Regions from separate parts of the Enterococcus malodoratus genome, predicted to be linked through region 1. Evidence: riboswitches for the same ligand, from Rfam matches in the RefSeq annotation. Region 1 holds a riboswitch; the other holds the start of a gene.
The links. A riboswitch is a leader RNA that binds a small molecule or an ion and turns the genes downstream of it on or off. The one in region 1 is predicted to bind cobalamin.
Positions count from the first base shown of each region.

Region 2: linked by a shared signal. The riboswitch ahead of PGP85_RS03450 (ECF transporter S component) and the one ahead of nikB (nickel ABC transporter permease) in region 1 are both predicted to bind cobalamin.

Region 1 is NZ_JAQDPG010000001.1:101,895-110,907, forward strand. Features, by position in the region: gene PGP85_RS00520 (helix-turn-helix transcriptional regulator) at 1-603, opposite strand, end outside; gene PGP85_RS00525 (type 1 glutamine amidotransferase family protein) at 725-1,363, shown strand; cobalamin riboswitch at 1,564-1,727, shown strand; gene nikB (nickel ABC transporter permease) at 1,883-2,824, shown strand; gene nikC (nickel transporter permease) at 2,821-3,648, shown strand; gene PGP85_RS00540 (ABC transporter substrate-binding protein) at 3,662-5,221, shown strand; gene PGP85_RS00545 (ABC transporter ATP-binding protein) at 5,235-6,020, shown strand; gene PGP85_RS00550 (ABC transporter ATP-binding protein) at 6,013-6,816, shown strand; gene PGP85_RS00555 (M14 family metallopeptidase) at 6,836-7,771, shown strand; gene PGP85_RS00560 (hypothetical protein) at 8,327-8,623, opposite strand; gene PGP85_RS00565 (hypothetical protein) at 8,863-9,013, opposite strand, start outside.
Region 2 is NZ_JAQDPG010000002.1:22,105-31,117, reverse strand. Features, by position in the region: gene PGP85_RS03465 (cobyrinate a,c-diamide synthase) at 1-1,261, opposite strand, end outside; gene PGP85_RS03460 (GHMP family kinase ATP-binding protein) at 1,152-2,132, opposite strand; gene cobD (threonine-phosphate decarboxylase CobD) at 2,123-3,193, opposite strand; gene PGP85_RS03450 (ECF transporter S component) at 3,215-3,715, opposite strand; cobalamin riboswitch at 3,830-4,008, opposite strand; gene PGP85_RS03445 (amino acid permease) at 4,415-5,926, shown strand; gene PGP85_RS03440 (precorrin-2 dehydrogenase/sirohydrochlorin ferrochelatase family protein) at 5,957-6,409, shown strand; gene PGP85_RS03435 (TetR/AcrR family transcriptional regulator) at 6,470-7,054, opposite strand; gene ilvN (acetolactate synthase small subunit) at 7,064-7,564, opposite strand; gene ilvB (biosynthetic-type acetolactate synthase large subunit) at 7,557-9,013, opposite strand, start outside.

The sequences.
Region 1 (9,013 bases):
TGTGATACGAGAGAGCTTGAATAAGCGGAAATCTTTTCTTTCGCAGCAATAGCATTGACAATACCAATGGCTGTTTTTTAAGACAAGCTGATAGGGCTCGACTGTTCGTGCGGTTTTATTGCCATGGCGATCCGCATAATCAAAGGAGAGCAGTCTATTTTCCTTTAGAGCAGTTTGAATCAGCTTTAAATAGGGTTTGATATTCTTGTTGCCCATCCATGTACTTAAATCTACGTATAGTTGGTTGGTTTTTAATTCAATATCTTTTGCTCTGTCGGCCGGGACGAAACTCTTGACTTTCGCAAGTGCATTCGCCAATTCTTCACCATGTCCCATATTGGAAAGGCTGGAAAGACCCATCAAGATAGCGGAAAGATCCGTCGTCGAAAAGACCTTGCGATCCACCTTATAGTTCTCCATGATCTCAAAGCCGCCGCCTACTCCTGAAGTCGAACGAATCGGGATGCCAGCCAAATTGATAGAATCTATATCGCGATAAATCGTGCGGGGGGAAACTTCAAATTTTTCTGCTAACTCCTGTGCGCCGATTCGTTCTTTATCAAGCAGGATCATAATAATGCTGACAAGCCGGTCAACTTTCATCGAATGCCCCTTCCAAAAATATTTTTCAGTTCAGTATAGATTGTTGCCATACAGATGTCAACGATTGCTAGGTATACTAAACATGTAATCAAATCAAACACAACGAAATTGGAGGAAAATTATGAATACAATCTATGTTTATGTTCTTAATACTTTAGCTGACTGGGAAATTGGGTATGTGACTTCAGAACTGAATTCTGGACGATTTTTTAAAAAGGATGCACAAGCTGTATCACTCAAAACAGTCAGCCATTCCAAAGAGCCAATCAACACAATGGGTGGGATGACAATCGTGCCTGATTGTTTAATTGATGATATTCTAGTGAACGAAAATAGTGTGCTGTTACTACCAGGAGCAAATACGTGGAATGATCCAAAACATGCGGCTATCCTAGAAAAAACCAGCGAACTTCTTGCTGCAGGTGCTACGGTAGGGGCGATCTGCGGAGCAACGGCTGCATTGGCTAACTTAGGTTTGCTGGATGAGCGTCCTCATACTAGTAACGGAGCAGGATTTCTTGATATGGTTTCGCCAAGCTATCAGGGACAAAGTTTTTATATCGACGAGCCCTCTGTAGCAGATAATAATCTGATCACTGCCAGTTCGACTGGAGGATTGTTGTGGGCAAAACAAATCATTGAACGTTTAGATGTTTTTCAAGCGGACACATTGGAAGCTTGGTATAACTATTTTAGTACTGGTCAGTCAGAACACTTCTTTGCATTGATGCAGACATTGCCAGCTAATGAGGAAGGCTAAGCTTATCTCCTATATACAGAGTAAGCAAGAAAGATCGCGTAAATGTATACCATTCTAACGATCGAACGACGGTTTTTGAAATCGTCGTTTTTTTGATAGTTGTTAAATTAATAAAAATAGTAATATCTTGCTTTATCCTTTTCAAATTTGTGAAATTTTGGCTGACCTATTTATGATTCATAGGATTCTTCAGCGAACTCCCTTATAATTCAATGAAAGAAAACGCATTCAATAAAGGGAATGAGGTGAAAATCCTCAACAGCCCCTTTCTACTGTATACGCAGACGAAATCATTGACGCCACTTTACGGGAAGGCATGAGAGTAGGATGAAGCGAAGTCAGGATACCTTTGTTGAAAGCGATAAGAGAATGGATTGGGAAATTCTTTTATACCGCAAATGAGCAGAGGACCGGATAAAACTGTTTTTTTGTCGTATAAAGGCACGCCCTAATTCATTGGATTAGGGCTTTTTTGCATGTCAAAAAGTCGCACAGACGACTTATACGGGAGAGAAAAAAATGAGTATTCAGAGGAGCAAGCAGCGAATCATTCAAATGGTGATCGTATTATTCGGCATTAGTTTTTTGACCTTTCTATTGGTTTACTTATCGCCGGGTGATCCGGCAGAAATCATGCTGACGGAATGTGGCAATATTCCAACGCCAGAAACATTGGCTCAGGCCAGAAAAGATTTAGGTTTGGATCGGCCGTTCTTGATCCAATACGGCAGTTGGCTGAAGGGGGTAGTGACCGGTGATATGGGGATGAGCTATTCCTTCAAGGTCCCGGTCTTTCAGAAATTGCTCTCGTGCTTTATTCCAACGGTGGCTTTGGCCGTTTCTTCCTTGCTGCTGATGATCGTCGTATCGATTCCCTTGGGTATTTTATCGGCGGTTTTTCATAACAAACTCTTGGATTATCTGATTCGCGGATTTTCCTTTATTGGCATCTCAATACCGAGTTTTTGGATCGGGCTTGTTTTGCTGCGGATCTTCGGTGTGAATCTGGGCTGGGTCTCGGTTTCGGGCGGCACAGCAGATATTCGATCGCTGATCTTGCCGGCAGTCACGTTGGCCTTAGCGATGTCAGCCAAGTATACGCGGCAAGTTCGAATTACTGTTTTAGAAGAATTGAATAAGGACTATGTGATGGGAGCTCGGATGAGGGGGATTTCGGAAAATAAAATCCTTCTTCGCCATGTGCTGCCGAATGTCTTGCTGCCGCTGGTCACGATTTTAGGGTTGTCCTTTGGAAGTCTGTTAGGCGGCACAGCTGTTGTAGAGATTATTTATAATTGGCCGGGATTAGGCAATATGGCGGTAAAAGCTATCGCTTGCCGGGATTTCCCGCTGATCCAAGGCTATGTATTGATGATCTCATTGCTCTACATGACGATCAATATTCTGGTCGATCTGTCTTATCCGTTGATTGATCCAAGACTGAGGGAGAACGAGTCATGAAAAAAACTTTGGCTTTGTTGAAGAAGAACAAACAACTGACGATCTCATTGATTTTGCTGGCGCTGATCTTTTTAGTTGCGCTCTTTGCGAAACAGCTGGCGCCCTTCGATCCATTAGCTGCTGATATGAACAAATCGCTGACCGCGCCAAACAGTGTGAATCGATTCGGCACGGATAAATTGGGACGAGATCTATTATCACGTATTATTTTCGGGACCCGTACATCCGTCGGTTCAACGATTATTATGGTGGGGATCATTTTTGTACTAGGAACTTTTGTCGGGATATTGGCCGGTTTTTTCGGCGGCTGGGTAGATCTTGTTATCATGCGGATCGCCGACATGATGATCTCTTTTCCAGGATTAGTGCTGGCGATTGCGATTGCGGGAGTATTGGGGCCGAACTTGGTGAATGCAGTGATCGCTATTACCGCGGTCAGCTGGACAAAATATGCGCGATTGTCCCGAAGCTTAGTGTTGAGAATCAATGAAAGTCTATTTATGAAGGCGGCATTGGTGACGGGAACCAGTAACAGTCGACTAATGTCTAATTATATTTTGCCGAATATTTTTCCCCCCATGCTAGTCACTGCGATGACTGATATGGGCACTCTGATGCTGGAAATCGCGGCCCTGTCCTTCTTAGGATTTGGTGCACAGGCACCTGCGCCGGAGTGGGGATTGATGCTGAATGAAGGGAGGACTTATCTGACAACCGCACCATGGCTGATGATTTATCCGGGTCTGGCGATGGTGATTGTGGTGGTGACGTTTAACCTTTTAGGCGACAGTGTAAGTGACTTGATGGAAACAAAGACAGGATAAAGGAGGAAATCAAATGAAAAAAATGGCAACTCGCGGAATTGCAGCAGCATTATTGCTTTTGGTGGTTGGTGGATTGGCCGGCTGCGGAAATGACAAGGAGGCCGCCGAAAGTGACGAAAAAAATCTGACGATCGGCGTAACAAGCTTCGCGGATACTTTAGAGCCGACGGAGCAATATTTTGGCTGGGTCGTTTCGCGCTATGGGGTTGGGGAAAACTTGGTTCGATTTGATAAGGACGGGAAAATCGAACCCTGTTTAGCAGAAGACTGGTCGGTCAGTGATGACGAGTTGACGTGGACCTTCACGCTTCGTAAAGATGTGAAGTTCTCCAATGGCACGAAAATGACCCCTAAAATTGTGAAAGAATCCCTTGAACGGGCATTCAAGCTTAATTCACGGGGAGAAACTTTTTTCAAACCAGAATCAATCGAAGTGAAAGAGAATCAATTAGTGATCAAAACAGAGAAGCCTTCTGCTGTTGTTCCGGGAAGCTTGGCCGATCCGCTCTTCTTGATCGTCGATACGACGGCCGATATGGATTCCTTTGCTAAAGACGGGCCGATTTGTACCGGACCATATGTGGTGAAGAAGTTTAATCCCACCGAAGATTGCGAGTTGGTCAAAAACGAACACTATTGGGATGGTAAAGTCCCGTTGGATAAGGTCACGATGAAATGTATCGATGATCAGGCTACTCGTTCGATGGCGTTGCAAAATGGTGAAATCCAAGCTGCCTATAACTTAAAAACGGAAAATCTAGCCGAGTTCAAGAAACAAAAAGATATCAAGTTTCTAGAACTAGATTCGTTACGTTCAACCTATTCCTTTATGAATCAAAACGGACCGCTAAAAGACTTGAAATTGCGGCAAGCGTTGATTCGCGGATTGGATCGTGAAAGCTATGCAAATAAACTGTTAAAAGGCGGTGCAACACCAGGCAAAGCACCGATCCCGCCGACCTTGGATTTTGGCTTTGATGACTTGAAGGATGAAAATGCCTATGATCCAGCTTCAGCGAAAAAATTATTGGCAGAAGCGGGGTACAAGGATACCGATGACGATGGTTTTGTTGAAATGCCGGACGGCAAACCCTTGGAGCTGGAATTCGTGATCTACACCAGTCGTGAAGAATTAAATATCTATGCGCAGGCAGCACAGGCGAACTTAAAGGATATCGGGATCAATGTCAAATTGAATACAGTCAGCTATGAAACATTATTGGATATGCGGGATTCCGGCAGCTTCGATATGCTGATCTGGAATGTGTTAGTCGCAAATACCGGTGATCCAGAAAATTATTTACGCGAAAATTGGTACAGTAAATCGCCATCGAATCAAGCAGGCTACAAAAATGAACAGGTGGATACGCTGATTGATGAATTGACAATTACGTTCGATGAGAATAAACGCCGTGAGTTAGATATCGAGATCCAGCAATTAATAATGAATGATGCGGCAACGGTCTTCTTTGGTTATGAAACAACCTACCTGTTCCATTCGGATAAGGTAACCGGACTAGAATTGTATCCAATGGACTATTATTGGTTAACAAAAGACGTGAAGTTTAAATAGAGGGTGAGCGCTTATGCTGAAGATCGAACAATTATCCGTTCAATATCAAGGAAATCCACAGCCTACACTGCACGATTTCAATCTGTCCATAGACAAGGGGGGGATTGTTTGTATCGTAGGAGAAAGTGGAAGCGGGAAATCCACCGTATTGAAGACGATTATAGGCGCATTGCCAAAAAAAACACAGATTTCAGGAATGATTCAATTTGAAGAAATGTCACTCTTGCAGCAGTCAGTTTCTGAATGGCAGAAAATGCGTGGTACTGTCTTTTCGATGATTTTTCAAGACAGTACCGCCGCGTTGAATCCTATCCGAAAAATCGGAAAACAATACGAAGAATATATTCGCCAGCATGAATCAGTCAGCTCTGAGGATGCCCGAAAACAAGCGGAAGCGATGCTGAAGAAAATGCAGCTGCGGGATGCTCGCAGTATTATGGACAGCTATCCCCATCAATTGAGCGGCGGAATGTGCCAGCGGATAGGGATAGCGCTGGCGATGACGTTCAATCCTCGTCTGCTTCTGGCCGATGAACCAACCAGTGCGCTGGATGTCGTGACGCAGGAACAAATCGTGGAGCAGCTGCTGCAGGTCAGAGAACAATTTTCTGTATCGGTCCTGCTCGTTACACATAATGTGGCGATGGCGGCACACATGGCAGATCGGTTGATCGTGATGGAAAACGGCAAAATTGTTGATCAGGGTTCTCCATTAGAAGTGATTACTCAGCCGAAAAGTGCCTATACTAAAAAACTGTTAGCCTCAGTTCCCGAACTGAAAGGAGCCGCTTATGTCTGAGTTGATTTTAGATATTCAAGGATTGACCAAAGAATTTATCTTACCAAATAAAGAAACCTTAACAGCCTGTGATCAGCTTTCTTTTACTGCCAAAAAAGGCCAAACAATAGGTATCGTTGGCGAAAGCGGATCGGGAAAATCGACGCTAGTCAATATGCTGATGCTGATGGAAACACCGACTCAAGGTAAGATTCATTATCGAGAAAAAAATATTCTCAATCTAAATCGACGAGAAATCTGGCAGCTGCGACCCAATATCCAGATGGTCTTTCAATCGCCCACCGCCTCGATCAATCCAAAAATGAAAGTCATCGATGTCGTGACCGAGCCGTTGTTTAATTACAAAAGATTGAAAGCAAAGGATAAACGAAAGAAAGCACAGGAGCTGTTGGCGCTAGTCGATCTTTCTGAAGAATATTTGGAACGATATGCGCATCATTTGAGCGGCGGGCAATGTCAGCGCGTGTGTATTGCTCGAGCATTAGCGTTGAATCCAGAAATTTTGATTTGCGATGAAGCGACCTCCGCACTAGATGTGTCCGTACAAAAAAATATTATCGACCTCTTGATAAATTTACAGAAGAAAAATAATATGACAATCCTGTTTGTCAGCCATGACTTGGCGTTGGTCCAGTCCTTTGCCCATGAAATATTGGTGATGCAAAATGGGGTGATCGTGGATCGGCTGTCACAGGAACAGAATCTGAATGCTTCGGAAGTGACGTATACACAATGCTTGCTTAACTCAGTTTATTCGCTATCCAAAGTAAAACAGCGTCTTTTGCTGGAGAACTGACCAAAGGAGAAAATCTATCGTGAAACATTTACTGGAGCAGCAGTCCTCTGCTAGTGCCAAAAATTATTATTTCCAAGTTCGAGGAACAAAGCTAGAACTTCCCGTATCGATCATCAAAGGTAAAGAATCGGGGCCGACAGTATTGATTACCGCAGGCATTCACGGGTCTGAATATCCTGGGATCGAAGCCGCGAAACGATTGATTCAAGAGATAGATCCCGATAGGCTTGTTGGAAATTTGCTGATTTTTCCTTGTATCAATCAACGCGCTTTTTTTGAACGCGCCGCATTCATCAATCCCGCCGATGGAAAAAATCTTAATCGCTGTTTCCCGGGAAATCCGACAGGGACAGAATCAGAAAGACTCGCTTATGCGCTGGAAACAGAGATATTTTATTTGGCGGATTTCTATCTGGATTTTCACAGTGGAGATTTGTCAGAACAACTAGAATCATTTGTCTTTGTGCCCGGCTTTGGTGAGGACTCGGTCATGCAAAAAGCTCGGCAAGCAGCGAATTATTTAAATTTGCCTTTTGGCGTAGCTTCCCAAAGTCGTACAGGCGCATACAATCACGCTTCTATAATAGATGTTCCGTCCTTGTTGATCGAGCGCGGAGGGTATGGCGAACGATGTGCCAAAGATATAGCCGGATTCGTTGACGATGCTAAAAGAATCATGACGCATTTAGGAATGCTGGAGCACTCACTACTAAAGAAGAAAGAGCTGAAATTACTCACCCAAATCTGCTATTTTGATAGCACATTAACAGGTTTATGGACACCTGCTTGCAAAATAGGAAACGTAGTCAAAAAGGGTCAGCTTTTAGGAGTAACAGAAGATTTCTTTGGAAATATTTTGGGAGAATATACTGCTGAACAAGACGGACAGATCTTGTATCAAGTCACAAGCTTGCCGATTGTTAGCGGAGAAGTGCTGATTGCTTATGGATATTAACAAGCTTTACAGGCAACTTGTATTTTATTGCTGATTTAAAAGAAATCATTGATCAAAAAAGCTAGCTTATCACACCGTAAACAAAGAGCTGAATTGAGAAGAATGATGATTTCTAAAACAAAAGGTATACCTATGACCCCTGCGATCAAAAATTGCAGGGGTATTTAACGTCCACTGAACTAGTTCTTGATGAGAGCTACAATCAATCCCATAAAGGCATATCGAATAAACTTACTCAAAGTCGCATCACCTCCCATCCGGAGTAAGAGGGATGACGACTAAATCAAGTTTATCTACGCATATTCAGTTAGAGAAGGCAAAATTTAGTTTTTTAAGTTTTATCAGACTTTATTCAAGAAGGGCCTTCCTTATTCTTGAGGTTTTTATGTATAGAATAAAGGTTTGGCATAACGGAGATTAGTTGAAAAATTGATAGGATGGATGAAGAAATGCGAGCTTAATTAGGGTAGTGAGATGAAAATGTAGATTCACAGTATGGGTGATTATGGAGTGACAAAATAAGCCACACTATGAATGAAATCACGGCAAAAAAACTCAAACAGTGATTAAGAAAATGAAAAGAATCAAAAGGGCATAAATTAGTAGTCCCATTGGATTTCTCGGATTTATGGTTAATCCATATCCTATAGGTCTAGACACAAATAATTTATTCTGTTTCTTTGGATTTAAAATGAGAACAAGCACGGCATTCATAATAAGAACTAAAGCAATGATGAGACCAATGTAGTTTATGCTCATATTTGATAGCAAAGTATTCTTTAAGACGTATAGAATGATAATAATTATTGCAAGTATGGCAAGCGCAACACCAATTACTTTGTCTTTGTTCAATTAAAATTACCTCCAATAGTTGCTCGGTAAAAATTTTTTTGAGAATTTATATCTTTCGGGATGGACTAGAGTGCCTGCAAGTCAATGTGGCCTCCGCCAACGTATGGTTTATGGACTGAATCAATAGATATGGCGGAATTTCTATTGATTTGAGAAGTACAGGTCGTTACTAGAAAACATACGCTTAATACTAAAATGACTTTTATCTTTAGTGGAAGACTTGTTGGGTATTCTATTTTTTATAATCTGCTTCCGTAAGCGTTTGTTTCGAACACTTCTCCTAGAGGGGTTACTCTGTAAAATCCAACTGTGCCAGAGCCTCCTTGCTGAGCTATTTCTAATGAGTGTAGTGAGAATAAGAAATGTGCATCAATTTGCATATAGAAATCT
Region 2 (9,013 bases), on a different contig from region 1:
TCTGATAGCCGCCCGTCCATTTTTTTACCACCTCACCATCGCGCTTTTTTGTCATTTTCAACATTGTCGGCTCTAAACTATCAAATCTCGAATGATGAAATTCATGTCCAACCACAGTTGTGCCTTTTTTACCGATTAACAGATCTTGTTCAAGCTCGCCATAACAGTATCCGAATCGTTGAAGTCTCGAAGTCATCTCACTGACACCTTCGAAAATTCCTACCATTGGATACAACTGTTCAGCATCTTTAAATCCATCGCATAAATACATCAGACCTCCGCACTCAGCCAGGATAAACGCTCCTTGTTCATGCTTTTCCTTGATGCCTTTTCGCATCTCGTGATTCTCAGCAAGGTGTTGAGCGAATTCTTCAGGATAGCCGCCTCCAAGATAATAGAGATCAGCTTCCGGAAGTTGATGGTCCCTCGGCGGACTGAAAGGGATCAGCTCCACACCATATGCCGTTAATAACTCAAGGTTGTCCTGATAATAAAAATGAAATGCCTCATCTAATGCGTAGGCCACTTTGAGACCAGTGAACTGTGGAAATTTTGGTGACTGATAGAATACTTTTTCGTCTGGCAATTTTTCTAATAAACTATTTAAATCAACTGTTTCCTCTAAGGATTCTGCTACTTGTTGAATCTTTTCCGTTACATCGTTGATCTCTCTGTCTGGTACCAACCCTAGCTGTCTTGAGGGCAATTCCACACCCTCTGCTCGCTTCAAGTAGCCGAAAACAGGAACATCTGTATAAGTTTCTATAGCTTTTTTGATCAATTGATAATGCGTTTCTGAGGCAACCTTATTGATGATCACCCCGCTAATCATTACTGCTCGATCAAACTCAGCGAACCCCTTTACAACGGCTGCCACCGATGTCGATGCTGATTGACCATTGACCACTAGTAAAACTGGACAATTCAACTGCTTGGCAATTCCGGCACTAGAACAAAAATCTTTGTCTACACCCAATCCATCAAAAAGACCCATCACCCCTTCAATCACACAAATATCAGCATGTTGTGCCTCTTTTGCAAATAGTGATTGCAAGCGAGTGCTATCCTGAATCAAAAACATATCCAAATTTCGTGAGGGCTTTCCAGTAATCCGAGTATGGTATTCGGTATCAACATAATCGGGCCCAACTTTATAAGGCTGAATTTGATACCCTTGATTTTGCAGAAGCTTCATCAAACCAAGTGTTATCGTTGTTTTTCCTGAGCCGCTGGATACTGCGGCAATCATCAGCTTTTTCATTGATTTCCCTCGCTTCTATCAGCTGTACGCCTTGGTAGCAGCTTTGATGAACACTTACTTTCGAATACCAGCTGCTGAGGCTGGACTGTTTAATCGTCTTTAAAACGGCGGGAATTTCTTCTAAAGTTTCAATCATTATCCCGACAACGGAACCGCTGTGAGCGACGTTTATCCCTAACCATTGATAATGCTGCTGGAGTTTTATCAGCTCTAAAAAATACGGTTTAGGTAAAATTTTCTGATTCAATAAAGCACTTTGCATAGCCGCCTCACCTAATCTTTGCAGTGATCTCTCTTTTATTGCTAACAAATAGTGTTGATAGATTTCCGCAAAAGAGGCTCGCTGCTGATAGAATAATCGGTCATTTTCCCTTGAATGGAATGCTTCTGTGGCAAGTGTTTCTTCTGGCTCCAAAACCACTACATAAAAATGTGGTGCCCATCCGCTGGCCTCTCTTACAGTGCCATCCTTCTGCTCAAATAGTGTGAGTGTTGGAAAAAGGATACTGTCGGTTCGTTCAATCGTTAAACAAATAGCTATAATTTCATCTCTCGAGAGTTGTTTTCCAAAATAGGCCGCCGTTGCTTGACAGGCTGCAGCAATATCTGCCGTACTACTGGCCATTCCTTTAGCAGTTGGCAAGTCCGAGTCAATCGTAAGCGAAACTCTTTCGATTGGAAGATCCAATTGCAGCATAGTTCGTTGTACTGCTTCTTGAGCCTTAGATTTGACTGACTCAAAAGGTTCTTTATTATCAATCGTTACTCGCGAAAAGCAGTCAATCCCATAACTAACTAGTTTTTGAGAATCACCGAGCCAACCTTGAATGATCTCTCCGCATGATCCTGGGCAGGAAGCTGTCACTCGCATAAAATCGCCTCCAGTGCATCAAGTAAAATTTGGTTCTCCGTTCGTGATTTAACGGCTATTCGGTAATACTTATGGTCTAATCCATTGAAGCTATTGCAATTTCTGATCAAAATATTTTTTTTAATCATTTCTGCTTGCAGGCAATCCGCACCATGGTAAAGAAAGAACAGAAAATTCGTCTGGCTGGGAAATACTTCCAGCTCTTTAAAATTGGATAGACCGTTTACTAAAAATTGCCGTTCTTGTGTGATGTACTGTTGGCTATCCTTAATAAACTGATCTTCTTGCAACGCTTGCTGTCCTGCCAAATCGGCAAATGTATTGATATGCCATGGAACGGTTTCCTCCTCGATCGCTGCTAAAACCGATAAATTACTAGTCAGTAAGTAACCTAGCCGTAATCCTGGAATCGCAAACATTTTTGTCAATGAACGAAAAATAAATAAGTTCGGATAGTCTTTGATTTTCGAAACAAGAGAGTGTTCTTCCTTCGTGAAATCAACAAATGCCTCATCAATGATCAGGACCAGTTCATTTTCTTGGCAAAATATTAGTAGTTCGTCTAGTTCAGACTGCTTTATCAGCTGTCCCGTTGGATTATTAGGATTGCAAAGACAAATTCCATTTACCTTCTGCTGCTTTGCGGATTGGTGCAACGCTGAAAGCGACAATCGAAAATCATGTTGTTCCAAATTGAAATAGCAGAATTCTGTCTTTTGCTGTCCAAAAGCTGCTTCGTACTCCATAAAGGTCGGTGCAAGCAAAAGTAATCTATCCAGCTTCAATGTTTTTCCCAACATAAATATCGCTTCAGCCGCACCATTCGCTGGGTAAACAAAATCTTCTGAAACCTCGTGAAAGCTTGCGATCGCTTGAGTTAACGCACGATAACGAATATCCGGATAATGGATCAGTTCCTCTATTCCTTTGCTCAAAACCTTTTTAACCCCCTTGGGAATACCTAAAGGATTAATATTTGCACTAAAATCAATCAAGCTATTTTTATCCTTTTGATAGGTTTCACTGATTTCTTGAATATTTCCTCCATGCTTGACTACCATAACAACGACTCCGATTCTTGATTATTTTAAGAAAATCGCTTCCTTATATTTTTGGGGAATTCCCAATATTACAACCTCAGATAAGCCCAAATTTACGACTGTCGCGACAGTTAATGGGACAAAAAGCATAAATACAACTGGTCCCATTAATGGATAAAGCAGCAGTAAATCTAACGGGACATTAATCATATAACCGACAAGCATAGAAACTACCGATGCGACAATTTTGTTTTTAGCCAATTTCCTGCGTGTCCAACTGTAGAAGAACATGCATGCTCCCATCAAAACAGCAATGATCAAATGAATAGGCAAAGTATTTGGGAAGCCGGACAGTAAAGCAGAGATCATGTGTCCGAAGAAACCTAAAAATGCCCCGGCAAATGGTCCGAGAATAATGGCTCCAATAAATGCCGGAAATGAATCTAGTGCAATTGACCCTAAAATTTTGATGTTCGCACCAATCACACAGAGGGCTAGCAGTATCGCCAAGGTCGCCAATTTCTTTGTTGAATACTTCATCATCATTCCTCCTTAAAAAAATAAACGCAGCGAGTCCAAAAAGATGGGCTCGCTGCGTTTTTTTATTTGTCCAAAGATACCAAATAAAGCGTCAGCAAAATAATCTTCCCAATCCAATTATTTTTAATCCCTGAACAAGGTATCCTGACTTTGCATCAACTTACTTTCTCGCCTTCCCTAAAAAGTGGCTTTTTGAGAGTTCATCCGCATATACAGTAGAAAGGGGCTGTTGAGGATTCTCACCTCAATTCCCTTGAACAGTTATTAGTTATTCACTTTTCACCATTATAGCAAACGTTTACAGTGAGACTTGACCTTCGACGGCAACACAGCCACATTGTGCTATTTTTGAAAGTGAGAGGACAAAATTTTACTATATTTTAAAGAGAACAGGCTGAAAATCACCTTTTTGACTTGATCTGAAATAGCTCATAAACAAGTAGTCAATCAAAATTGAACAGGTAAAGAAAAATTGTTGGAATTGTTGATGAAGGATAGCCAAATTTTGTTATTTTGGTAGAAAACAAAGCAAGATATTGTTATCAATTTCTTTTACGATCTTAAAATCATTGATATATCAATCTTCTTCGATCACTTAACTGATCTCCTCTTTATAGAAATCAACACATTTTGTTCACAAACACTCTTGTCTTTTTTTTTGAAAGAAAATATGATGGAGAAAACGACTACGAGGAGCGGACAATGACTAAAAAGGGCCCTTCGCAAAATTTGATCTTGATCATAACAACCACCGTGTATTCATTTTCCAGTATGATATCAGCCTTTTTTATGCTGGGAAGCCAATCACTGATTTGGTTTTTTATTAGTGCGCTTTTTTACTTTATTCCTTATGCTCTGATCGTCGCCCAATACACAAAAAAATACGCGCATCGTTCAGGAGCAATCTATGATTGGCTGAAAGAATCGCTTTCTCCAAAAGCGGCTTTTACAACTGTTTTTTTGTGGTATAGTAGTTATTTTATTTGGATGATCAGCTTATTCATGAAGATTCTGATTCCCCTCTCCATTCTTATTTTTGGAAAAGACAGAACAGCAACAATTGACTGGTTGGGATTTTCTCCGCAATTTTGGTTGGCGCTACTTTCAATTCTGGCAGTGCTTTTTATCACTTGGATGAACAAACGCGGGTTTCAAGTAATTTTTAGATTTTTGCATATCAGCGGCTATGCGATGGTTGGTTTGCTGGTACTTTCATTAGCAGGAAATCTGATCTTGATCGTAAGAGATCCCGCTCAAGTATGGATAAATATCCATCACAGTGTCTCCATTCCAAGCTTTTTCCAAGAGTCTTCCAACCGATTATTGTCTCAACTGCCCTTTTTCATTTTTTCAATTACTGCCTTTGGTGGTTTGGATACTATTGCAAGTCTTGCTGACAAAACAAAAAAAAGCCGAACCAGATTTCCGCGAGCGGTAATCATCAGTTCGTTTGTCGTGTTATTATTATATGTTAGCGGTATCATCATTTGGAGTTGTGCGAATAATATTGAAGGCTTGCGAAATACGACTTCTCTTCACCTCGGAAATTTAATGTACGGTGTCATGGACCAGTTGGCAAAAACGTTAGCCGTTAGTTTCAATCTATCTGCTAAACATACCTATCTATTATCACAAATTTTTATTCGCTATACTGCCTTGACGATGGGACTGGCCTATATCAGTCTGCTTAGTTCTATCAGTTATGGTCCATTAAAGAGTTTAATCAAAAGTACGCCTAAAGTATTTTGGCCAAAATTCTCGGCACTAAATAGCAATCAAATGCCCGAAAATGCTCTTTGGATTCAAGCAATTCTCATCTCATTATTTATTGGTCTGCTTTCTTTCAGCAATACCTTTCTGTCTGAATTGTTTAATCAATTAACTTATATGACCAATGTTTCAAGAGCAATCCCATACTTTATTGTTGCTGCCAGTTTTCCCTTTTCTATTAAAAAGAGGGTGATTCAACCATCCTCGTTAATTGTCAAAAATAACTATTTGAACTACAGCCTGTCTATCAGTGTATGTGTTTGTATCTTTGTCGCAATTGCCTTTCAAATTTACGAGCCTTTGAAATTAGGAAATTACCTGAATTTTTCTACATTGCTTTTAGGACCAGTATTCTTTGGTATCCTCTCACATTTTATCTATTTTCGATTTGAACAAAAGAAAGCGTTGATGCTACTTTCAAAACAGAATGGAGACAATCGGTGATTGGATCTTGATTGGTAAAGGAGGGAAAACATGTACCCCATTTTGATCGATATCAAGCAGTTTTCGGTCCTAGTGATTGGCGGCGGAAAAATTGCCACCCGAAAAGTTTGCGGATTGATTGAGGCAGGTGCAAAACCAACTGTAATAGCGCCGAAATTTTCGGAGACATTGTTGAATGCTAAAAGGAACGGTTCTGTCATTTTACGAGAACGGTCCTTTCAATATGGCGATACAGCTGGTTTTCAAATTATTTTTATTTGTACAGATAATCAAGCGGTGAATCGAGCTATTTTAAATGAAACTACTCCTCGGCAGCTGGTGAATGATACAACGAAGCAACAAAATAGCAATTTTTTTAATATGGCATTTATAAAAGAAAAAGACTTCGGTATCGCTCTAACGACAGCAGGCGAAAATCCAACCAAGACGAAACTGTTGAAACAAAAAATTCGTGTTCTTTTAAAAAATATTTCTTTGGATTAACTTATTAAGGCAAAAAAAACGTTTGAATACACGCTTTTCCATTGATCGGAGAAGTGATATTCAAACGTTTTGTTCATTTAAGCCTTCAACAAATTGGGAAACAGCCTGAGAAATAAAGTGCTCTGCTTCTATTTGGTACTGTTTCTTATTGGAGTAAGCATGTAAAAAGGCAAAACCGATCATACTGGAGAAAATAACCTCAGCAGACGCTTTGGCATCACTGATCTGAAGTTTTTCTCTTTCTTCCATCGCACGTAAATAATCTTCTAACAGTTGAACAAAGGCCGTTGGAATTTTGTCCACATAAGGCATTGTTTCCTGATAAATATCCTGTGCGCGAAGCCCTAATGAGAATCGAACAATTTCTGGTGTTACCTGTTCAAAATAGTCCGCCATAATTACACGCAGATCCTTCGCTAAATCCCATTGAAACTGGTCAGAAATACCACTGCTTGCTGAAGGAATCCAATCTGCTTCTCGTAATGTCGCCAGCAATAATTCTTTTTTACTGCCAAATTGGCGAAACAGCGTGGCTTCATTGACATTAGCTTCTTTTGCGATATCCTTCGTCGTCATATCGCTGTAGCCTTTTTCCACGATCAGTTTCTTTGTCGCGGCCATAATATTGGTCCGAGTATTTTTCATACAACTATTTTACTCCTTTGTAAGACTAGAAATTGCCACACTCCCGCCGCGAATTACTTCAAATTCCTTTGAGACAAACTCGTGAATACAGTCGATCAACTCATTATTTTCTTTCTCACTAACGATACTCTCAATCAGGAGTTCCTCGTCAGATTGATCAATCATCGAAAAGCTGCGATCTTTTTGTATTAAAGCCAGTTTCTTTTTTATTTTTTCGGAATAATTAAGCTTTAGATACATGACTTCTTTGGCATGAATCGGGATAGTTGTATAATCGATCACCTGAATCACTTCAATCATATTACGAAGCTGGTGTTTAACCTGTTCAAAGGTTCGATCATCGCTGTAGAGACTAATCGTCATGCGCGAGGTATCCGCAGATTCTGTTTCTCCGACAGTTAAACTATTTAAATTATACAATTTTCCTGAAAATAATCCAGAAACCCTTGCCAATACCCCTATTTCATTTTCAACATACACACTCAACCATCTCTGTTCAGTTTTACTCATAAATAATCATTTCCTTTAAACTTTGACCCGGTGCAACAATCGGCAGAACTTTTTGCTCTGTCTCCAGCATGAATTCCAAAACCACTGTTTTTTCTTTGACCGCTTTCGCTTGATTGAAGGCTCCATCAATTTCTTCTATTCTGGTTATTCTATGACCTTCAGCGCCATAACTGTGGGCTAACGCAACGAAATCAGGAACATACTGTGACGTCTCCTTTTTTAGCATGGTATAAGAATAGCGTTTATCATAGAACATCTCTTGCCATTGTCTGACATTGCCCAAGCAGCCATTGTTGAAAATACAAACAATGATTGGAATTTTTTCCAGCATTGTCGTGGCAAGTTCTTGCAGATTCATTTGAAATCCGCCATCGCCAGTGATCGTTAGAACATCCATTCCTGGATTTCCTAATTTTGCTCCGATGGAAGCGGGAAAACCGAATCCCATTGTCCCTAACCCGCCTGAAGTCAATAATTGTCTATCTTTAGTCACTTCAAGAAATTGCGTCGTCCAAAGTTGATTCTGCCCTACATCGGTTACAACGATGGCGTTTGTAAAATGTTGATTGATTTTCTTGATAATGATTTCTGGTGTCAATCCTTTTTCTTTCATGTGAACTGGAACGGATCCGTCCATTTTTTTTACTTCTTGCAGCCAGCAATTGTGATCCTTAACATTCAGCGATTCGGTGATCTTTGGTAAAACAGTTTTTATATTGCCGACCATTCTGATAGAAGCATCCACGTTTTTGTCTATGATCGCAGGATCAATATCCAGATGAATCAGCTTAGCTGAACGACAGAAGTTCGCTGGATTTCCTGTCACACGGTCGTTCAAACGCGTGCCAAGAGCAAAGAGGACATCACTATTTATGATTGCTTGATTTGCGGCATAGCTTCCATGAATTCCTACGTTGCCAATGTAACTTGGATGGTTACTAGGCAGCGCACCTTTTCCCATGATCGTAGTAACAACGGGGATTCCGCTTTTTTCAACAAAATCCATTAATTCTTTGTGGGCCTTTCCACGATGCACACCGCCTCCAACGAGTAGGACTGGCTTTTTTGCATTGTTTAATAGTTCAACAACAGATTTGATTTCACTGGTCGGGATTTCCTGTATTTTCTGACCGCCGCGAATCGTGACCTTTTCTGGATATTCTTCTGAACCAAGCTCTTGTTGAACGTTTTTAGGGATATCTACCACAACGACTCCCGGTTTTCCTGATTGTGCGATCACAAAGGCCTTTTTCAGAATTGTGCCCAGTTCCACTCTTTTTTTGACAGTAACCGCATATTTGGCAATTGATCGGCTGATTCCAACCATATCGACCTCTTGAAAAGCGTCCTTCCCAATCAGATGTGTCGAAACCTGTCCGGTAATACAAACCAAAGGTGAAGAATCATACCCGGCTGTCGCAATTCCTGTGATTAAGTTAGTCGCCCCCG